2 regions of the Afifella sp. H1R genome follow, and region 2 is predicted to be linked to the other one. Evidence: predicted binding sites of a transcription regulator. Region 2 holds the regulator's gene; the other holds the start of a gene.

Region 1 (4,395 bases), 550 kb from region 2:
TCGCCCTCGCTTCGCGCACGATGGAAGCCAACCAGGCGCTCGCAAGCGAACTCGGCGGGCGCGCCTATCGCTGCGACGTCGCCGAAGAAGACCAGGTGGCCGACCTCTTTGAGGCAGTGGAGCGGGATCTCGCGGCACCCGATTTCGTGCTCTTCAATCCGAGCTATCGCAGCAAGGGACCGCTCGTCGAACTCAAACCTCACGACGTGGAAACGTCCCTGAAAGTCACGGCCTACGGCGGTTTCCTCGTCGCGCAGCAGGCGGCGAAGCGGATGATCGAGGCCGGCGGCGGCGCCATTTTCTTCACCGGCGCGTCGGCGAGCGTGAAAGGCTTCGCCCGATCGGCGCCCTTCGCCATGGGCAAATTCGCCCTCCGAGGCCTTGCGCAGTCGATCGCCCGCGAATTGCAGCCGCAGAACATTCACGTGGCGCATTTCATCATCGACGGCGCCATCCGCACGCCGGGGCGCAGCGAAGCCGACGACAAACCGCAATCGCTGCTCGATCCGGATGCGATCGCCCGCTCCTATCTCGGCGTTCTCGATCAGGAGCGCTCCGCCTGGAGCTTCGAGGTGGAGCTACGGCCCTGGCTTGAGAGCTTCTGAATCCGCCTCTCCCGCCGGGGATTCACTCAGCTCGATGTCGACTTTCGTGGGATCGAAAGCGAGATAATGCGCAATGCGCGAGATGGCGGGATAGGGATTCTCGTAAGACCAGGCGATATCCGACACGAACGTTTTGTCCGTCATGAGCGAATAATAGCTCGCGGCACCCTTATGCGGACAAGTCGTGAGTTTGTCCGAACGCTGCATATGCGCCATGCGGACATTGTGGCGCGGAATATAGATGACGTCCGCGCGGTCCCTCTCAGACACGACGACTGCACGAGACGAGCGCGCGAGCAGGAGATCACCGAGGCGAACCCTCACGAGGCCAGAATAGACGCTGAAGCTGATCGGATGCTCTTTGTGCGGCATCGGCATTCCCCCGAGCCGGGCTCGTAATCCGTTCAACCATGCAAATTCAAGTAGAATCTTAGCGAATTTTGGCGCTTGCATAAAAACTTGGCAGGCGGTGACACGTCACCGCCTGCCAGACATCTTGGGCGCGAAGATCCGGCCCGCACAGGCGGGCCCGTGCGTCAGGCGAAAAGCTTGGCTGCGATCTCAGCCACGTGACGGCCCTGAAAGCGGGCGCCTTCCAGCTCGTTGGCGCTCGGCTGGCGCGAGCCGTCCGCATCGGACAAGGTCGAGGCGCCGTAAGGCGAACCGCCGGTGATCTCGTCCATCTTCGTCAGGCCCTGGAACGAATAAGGCAGGCCGACGATGACGAAGCCCTGATGCAGCAGCATCACCTGCGTGGAGGTGATGGTCGTCTCCTGGCCGCCATGCTGGGTGCCCGTGGAGGTGAAGACGGCGCCCACCTTCCCGACGAGCGCGCCCGAGGCCCAGAGCCCGCCGGTCTGATCCCAGAAATTCTTCATCTGCGAGCACATGACGCCATAACGGGTCGGCGTGCCGACGATGACCGCGTCGTAGTCGGCAAGCTCGCCGGGTTCGGCGATCGGATACGGCTGATCCAGAAGATAACCGGACTTTTCCGCGATCTCCTGCGGCACGAGCTCCGGCACACGCTTGACGGTCACGTTGGCGCCGGCGCTCGTGGCGCCTTCGGCAACCGCCTCGGCCATCTGCATCACGTGGCCCCAGCTCGAATAATAAAGCACGAGAATCTTCGCCATATCTCAATCTCCGTTTGGCAATTGCACGGTAGGCCCCTAACTAGGGGGCGACGCTCCTTTCGCCAGACACGATTTCTGGCCCGCATAGCGCCTCTGCGTCGAACGATATCTGGCCTCGCATCCGCACCGGATGTGCGCCGGATTTGAGGCAAAAGGCTTTCGCACTTCGATGCGTTCTCGCCAGTTGACAAGGCCGAGGCCAGCACCTATCTCCCGCTCGCTTAGCACTCACACCTAGAGAGTGCTAACACCAGCAAATCCCCTCATTGGGCGCAGCGCGCCCGCATAAAGGACGCGAGGAAGAAACATGAAGTTCCGCCCTCTGCATGACCGTGTTGTGGTCCGCCGGCTTGAGTCTGAAGAAAAGACCAAGGGTGGCATCATCATTCCGGACACCGCCAAGGAAAAGCCGCAGGAAGGCGAAGTCATCGCCGTCGGCCCTGGCGCGCGTGACGATAACGGCCAGGTGCAGGCCCTCGACGTGAAGGTCGGCGACCGGATCCTGTTCGGTAAGTGGTCCGGCACGGAAGTCAAAATCGATGGCGAAGATCTCCTCATCATGAAGGAGTCCGACATTATGGGCGTCATCGACAGCGAGAGTGTGGCGCAGGCGGCCTAATCGCCGATCGCGCTTTCTAATTTCCCGCAATTCAACAAACAGAGGTTCGCAATATGGCAGCCAAGGACGTGAAATTCTCCGCCGATGCGCGTGAGAAAATGCTGCGTGGCGTCGATATTCTCGCCAACGCCGTGCGCGTAACGCTCGGCCCGAAGGGCCGCAATGTGGTGATCGAGAAGTCGTTCGGCGCTCCGCGCATCACCAAGGACGGCGTCACCGTCGCCAAGGAAATCGAGCTTGATGACAAGTTCGAGAACATGGGCGCGCAGATGGTGCGCGAAGTCGCTTCGAAGACGAACGACATCGCCGGTGACGGCACCACGACCGCGACCGTTCTCGCCCAGTCCATCGTCAAGGAAGGCGCCAAGTCGGTTGCCGCCGGCATGAACCCGATGGACCTGAAGCGCGGCATCGACATGGCCGTCGCCGCGGTCATCAAGGATCTCGAGAGCCGCTCCAAGACGATCGACACGTCTGCGGAAGTCGCTCAGGTCGGCACGATCTCGGCCAATGGCGACAAGGAAGTCGGCCAGATGATCGCCGAGGCGATGCAGAAGGTCGGCAACGAGGGCGTCATCACGGTCGAAGAGGCGAAGAGCCTCGAGACCGAGCTCGAAGTCGTCGAAGGCATGCAGTTCGACCGCGGCTATCTCTCGCCGTACTTCATCACCAACCCCGAGAAGATGGTCACCGAGCTTGAGGATCCGTACATCCTCCTGCACGAGAAGAAGCTCTCGAACCTGCAGGCAATGCTGCCGGTCCTGGAAGCCGTGGTTCAGTCTTCCCGTCCGCTCCTGATCATCGCTGAAGACGTCGAAGGCGAGGCTCTTGCCACGCTCGTCGTCAACAAGCTGCGCGGCGGCCTCAAGGTCGCGGCCGTCAAGGCGCCTGGCTTCGGCGATCGCCGCAAGGCCATGCTGCAGGACATCGCGACGCTCACGGGCGGCACGGTCATCTCTGAAGATCTCGGCATCAAGCTCGAGAACATCACCCTCAACGAGCTCGGCACCGCCAAGAAGGTGACGATCACGAAGGAAGAGACCACGATCGTCGACGGTGCTGGCGACAAGGCCGACATCGAAGCTCGCGTTTCCCAGATCAAGGCGCAGGTCGAGGAGACCACCTCCGATTACGACCGTGAGAAGCTGCAGGAACGCCTGGCGAAGCTCGCCGGCGGTGTTGCGGTCATCCGCGTCGGCGGTGCGACCGAGACCGAGGTGAAGGAGAAGAAGGACCGCGTCGACGACGCCCTCAACGCCACCCGTGCGGCGGTTGAAGAAGGCATCGTTCCGGGCGGCGGCGTCGCTCTCCTGCACGCCAAGCAGGCCGTCACCGGCCTCAGCTCCGACAATCCGGACGTCCAGGCCGGCATCAAGATCATCCTCAAGGCGCTTGAGGCTCCGATCCGCCAGATCGCCTCGAACGCCGGTGTCGATGCTTCCGTGGTCGTTGGCCGCATTCTCGACAAGGGTGAGGCCGATTGGGGCTTCGATGCCCAGATGGAAGAGTACAAGAACCTCGTCCAGGCCGGCATCATCGACCCGACCAAGGTCGTTCGCACCGCTCTTCAGGATGCGGCGTCGATCGGCGGCCTTCTGGTCACCACCGAGGCCATGATCGCCGAGCTTCCGAAGAAGGAAGGCGCTGCTCCGGCCATGCCGGGCGGCGGCATGGGCGGTATGGGCGGCATGGACTTCTAAGGTCCACGACCCTCGCTTTTCGGAAAGGGCGGCTTCGGCCGCCCTTTCTTTTTGCCTGCCACGAAGCGTTCGTTTCGCACCCCACCTTGCCGCGGACGCCCGGCCGCCAAAAGCCTCGGCTCAAAGTCCTGGCCGCAGGCTCACCTCCGAGGACAGCGGATCGCCCGCCGGCTCCGGCATCCGCTCGCGCGGCGCGACCTCTGGCGCGATCCGCCGCTCCTCCGCATCACCCGAGCGGAGAGGCGTGGTGACGACTGCGCGAGGCACGGAGACAGAGATGTCGCCATTCGGCCGGGGCCTCTCGGACGCCCCTGGAAAGCTCGCGGTCGCCGCAT
Region 2 (4,395 bases):
GGTTGGAGATTTCGTAGGCCGGCAGGCCTGCGGCAATCATCATCTCCTGCGTCAGCTCGTAGAAATCGGCCGAAGCGTCGGGATCGGGCAACGTGAGCTTGCCGGCCTGATGGAGGGCCGCAAACGGCGTGCCCGGCTCGATCGTCAGCTGATAAAGAGACAGATGATCGGCCGCAAAGCCGATGGCCTCGCCGAGCTCGCGCCGCCAATCCTCAAGCGACTGGTTCGAGCGCGCATAAATGAGGTCGAAGGAGAGGCGTGGAAAGATCTCGCGGGCGAGTTCGACAGCTGCGAGCGCCTCGGCGCGGTTGTGCAGCCGGCCGAGCGCCTTCAGCGACGCGTCGTCGAGGGCCTGCACGCCAAGTGAAACCCGGTTCACACCCTCTTTGCGATAGCCGCGGAAGCGCTCCGCCTCGACGCTCGAAGGATTGGCCTCGAGGGTGATTTCGGCGTTTTCCGCAACCGTCCAGTTCGCGGCGATCGCCTCGAGAAGCGCTGCGACCGTCGCCGGCTCCATCAAGGACGGTGTGCCGCCACCGAAGAAGATGCTCGTCACCCGGCGCCCGCGCGTGCGCTCGGCAAAAAAGCCGAGCTCGCGCCGGAAAGCCGAAACGAAAGCCGCCTGGTCCACCTTCTGGTGCCGCACATGCGAGTTGAAGTCGCAATACGGGCATTTGGCCGCGCAGAAGGGCCAATGCAGATAGATGCCAAATTCCGTCTCCGCGGCCGGGATCATGCAGCATCAGCCTCCGTTGAGACCGAGACAGGCAACGGCGAACGCTTCGAACGCACGCGCCCGATGCGAAAGCGGATTGCGTTCACCGGGCTTCCAGCCGTGTTTTTCTTCCGCACTCATCTCGCCGAAGGTGCGCTCATGGCTCTCCGGCTGAAACATCGGATCGTAACCGAAGCCATGTTCGCCGCGCGGCGGCCACACCAGCGTGCCCTCCACTTTTCCTTCAAAGCTCTCCACCACCCCATCGGGCAAAGCGAGCGCCAGGACGCAGACGAAGGCTCCGCCGCGGGCTTCGGGCGTCACCGCCCCCTGCATCTGAAGCTTTTCCTCGATGTTGCGCATCGCCTGGGCAAAGTCCTTGTCCGGCCCTGCCCAGCGGGCGGAATAGATGCCGGGATCGCCGTTCAGCGCATCGACCGTGAGGCCGGAATCATCGGCAAGTGCGGGAAGGCCCGCGGCGTCGCAGGCGGCGCGTGCCTTCAAAATCGCGTTCTCGGCGAAGGTCGAGCCGGTTTCCTCCGGCTCGATCAGACCGAGATCGGCCGCGGAATGAACCGTGAAGCCGAACGGGTCGAGGAGCGCCCGGATCTCGGCCACCTTGCCGGGATTGTGGCTCGCAACGACGAGAGGTCCGGGCTCCAAGGCCAGTTTCACCATCACTCGACCGCCATCTTCTGCAAATCGACGAGACGACCGATACCTTTGCGCGCCAGGCCCATGAGGGCGATAAGCTCTTCCTCGCTGAAGGGCTTGCCCTCCGCCGTCGCCTGCACTTCGACGAGATTGCCGCTGCCGGTGATGACGAAGTTCGCATCCGTTTCCGCGTCGGAATCTTCCGCATAATCGAGATCGAGCACCGGCTCGCCGCGATAGATGCCGCAAGAGATCGCGGCCACATGGTCGGTGAGGACCGGAGCCTTGACGATGTCGCGGGCGCGCATCCATTCGAGCGCGTCGTGCAGCGCCACCCAGGCACCGGTGATCGCCGCGGTGCGCGTTCCGCCATCGGCCTGGATGACGTCGCAATCGACGGTGATCTGGCGCTCGCCGAGAGCCTTCAGATCGACGACCGCGCGCAGTGAGCGGCCGATCAGGCGTTGGATTTCCATGGTGCGGCCGCCCTGCTTGCCCTGGCTCGCCTCGCGGCGCATGCGATCGCCGGTCGAGCGCGGGAGCATACCATATTCGGCCGTCACCCAGCCGCGGCCACCGCCGCGCAGCCACGGCGGCACCTGCTCGGCAACACTTGCCAGACACATCACCTGCGTGTCGCCGAAGCGAACGAGGCACGATCCTTCCGCATATTTCGAAACCCGGCGCTCAAGCGAGACGGCGCGCATCTCCTCGGCGGCCCGTCGCGATGGGCGCATGAAATCCTCCTTCAAGAATGTGGGCCCTGTTACGCATTCCATCCGCCGACGGCAAGGCGAGTGCCTTGCGTGATGCCCTCGACGAAGCAATATGAGGCATCAAAGGTGCCCCCGGCACCGGGGAATGTCCCATGATGAAATCGGAAATGCTGACAGCCTTGGACGACCGTTCGCGGGAGATCTTTCGGCGCATCGTCGAGAGCTACCTGGAACGCGGTGAACCGGTCGGCTCGCGCAACATCAGCCGCCTTCTGTCGACGGCCTTGTCGCCGGCGTCCGTGCGCAATGTCATGTCGGACCTGGAATCCATGGGTCTCGTCTTTGCGCCGCATACGAGCGCCGGACGCATGCCCACGGAGATGGGCCTCAGGTTCTTCATCGATTCGTTTCTGGAGGTCGGCGGCCTCAGCGACAGCGAGCGGCAGGCGATCGAGAAGCAGGTGCGCACCGGCGATGGCGAAAAGAGCGTCGAATCGCTGCTGACGGAGGCGAGCCAGACCTTGTCGGGCCTGTCGGAAGGCGCCGGCGTGGTCGTTGCCGCCAAACAGGATCTGCGGCTCAAACACATCGAATTCGTGCGCATCGAACAGGATCGGGCGCTCGTCGTTCTCGTCGCCGATGACGGCACGGTGGAAAACCGCGTCGTCACGGTGCCGCGCGGCCTGCCGACCTCGGCCCTGACGGAAGCCTCCAACTATCTCAACGCCCATATCCGCGGGCGCACGCTGGCGGAAGCGCGCGCCGAGCTCGAGCGCAAGCGCGAAGAGCGCCGGCAAGCCATCGACGCCCTGTCGGAGACGATTATTTCGGAGGGGCTGGCGCAATGGTCGGGCCCGGCACAGGAGCCGGCCACCCTCATCGTGCGCGGCCGATCCAAGCTACTGACGGATCTCAGGGCGATCGAGGACCTGGAGCGCATCCGGATCCTCTTCGACGACCTTGAGACCAAGACGGACATCATCCAGCTCCTCAACCTGACGGAAGAAGGCGAAGGAGTGCGCATTTTCATCGGCTCGGAGAACAAATTGTTTTCGCTCTCCGGCTCGTCGCTCGTCGTGGCGCCTTTTCGCGACAGCGGAGAACGCGTCGTGGGGGTGCTCGGCGTGATCGGCCCGACGCGACTGAACTATGCTCGCGTCATTCCCGTGGTCGATTACACGGCGCAGCTGATGACCCAGCTCATTCGCCGCTGAGAATGCGTGATTAGACATAGGTTGCGGGCGTGCGGGTTGATTTTCCCCGTGTGAGCCCTGATATGCCGCTCGACTTGAGATCACCTACGAGAGATCGAAGCTTCGCGATGGATACCGAAAAGCGTAACACCGAAACCAACGAAGCGCCGAGACAGGACAACGAGCCGCCGCTTGGCGCTGGCGCCGAATTTGCTATGGACGCCGCAGAGGCAGACGCCGCCGCGCAGGCCGCCGAGGACGCCGCCGCACAGGAGAGTGTGGAAGAGCTGATCGCCCGGCTGGAGGCGGAGAAATCCGACCTCACGGACCGGCTTTTGCGGGCTGCCGCCGAGGCGGAGAATCTTCGCCGCCGCGCCGCCCGCGACGTGCAGGACGCGCGCCGCTATGCCATGACCAAATTCGCGACCGACATGCTGCAGGTCGGCGACAATCTGCGCCGTGCGCTGGGTGCCGTCGACGAAAAGGCCTGGGGCACGGAAGATCCGGAGCTGAAGGCGCTGCTCGAAGGCGTGCAGATGACGGCGCGCGAGCTCGACCGCATTCTGGAGCGCCATGAGGTCGTGATGATCCCGGCGATGGGCGAACGGTTCGATCCGCATCGCCATCAGGCGATGTTCGAGGTCCCGGATCCGAGCGTGCCGGCCGGCACCATCGTGCAGGTGGCCCAGGACGGCTACATGATCGGCGACCGGGTTCTGCGCGCGGCCCTCGTCGGCGTCGCCAAAGGCGGACCGACCCCGGACAAGGCCGCCAATCAGGCGCCGAAGCCAGAGGCGCAGTAAGCGCCACTGCCACCGGATTTGACCAATGCGCCTCCTCGCAAGAGGGGGCGTTTTTCTTTGTGCAGCGTCAGGTGCCGCGGCGCACGCTCGGCAGTGTTGCCGGCCGAAAGGCCTGCACAAATCCTTGCCCGGCACGCTGAAGGCTTGACCCGCCGCCGGCTTTCCTGCCTTTCGGGAGGCGGAGGCGACATGGACGATCAAGCAGCACTTTTTTCCATCATCAAGGAACGCTCCTTCCGCCAGGGCGGCGAGTTCACGCTCGTCTCGGGGCGCAAGAGCACGATCTACTTCAACCTGAAACCGACGATGCTCGA

Evidence for each region. The regulator HrcA, encoded in region 2, represses chaperone genes, less so after heat shock. The targets are predictions, from matches to a motif close to GTTAGCACTCNCNNNNNGNGAGTGCTAAC.
Region 1: a site for HrcA is predicted at 1,962-1,990, ahead of groES (co-chaperone GroES). Genes of this name have one in related genera too.

Annotation. Positions count from the first base shown of each region.
Region 1 is NZ_JAKEDY010000002.1:153,426-157,820, forward strand. It holds gene L0F51_RS12375 (SDR family oxidoreductase) at 1-605, shown strand, start outside; gene L0F51_RS12380 (DUF427 domain-containing protein) at 579-977, opposite strand; gene wrbA (NAD(P)H:quinone oxidoreductase) at 1,142-1,741, opposite strand; gene groES (co-chaperone GroES) at 2,049-2,360, shown strand; gene groL (chaperonin GroEL) at 2,414-4,060, shown strand; gene L0F51_RS12400 (hypothetical protein) at 4,181-4,395, opposite strand, start outside.
Region 2 is NZ_JAKEDY010000002.1:701,511-705,905, forward strand. It holds gene hemW (radical SAM family heme chaperone HemW) at 1-736, opposite strand, end outside; gene rdgB (RdgB/HAM1 family non-canonical purine NTP pyrophosphatase) at 743-1,393, opposite strand; gene rph (ribonuclease PH) at 1,393-2,106, opposite strand; gene hrcA (heat-inducible transcriptional repressor HrcA) at 2,238-3,299, shown strand; gene grpE (nucleotide exchange factor GrpE) at 3,407-4,081, shown strand; gene pyrE (orotate phosphoribosyltransferase) at 4,271-4,395, shown strand, end outside.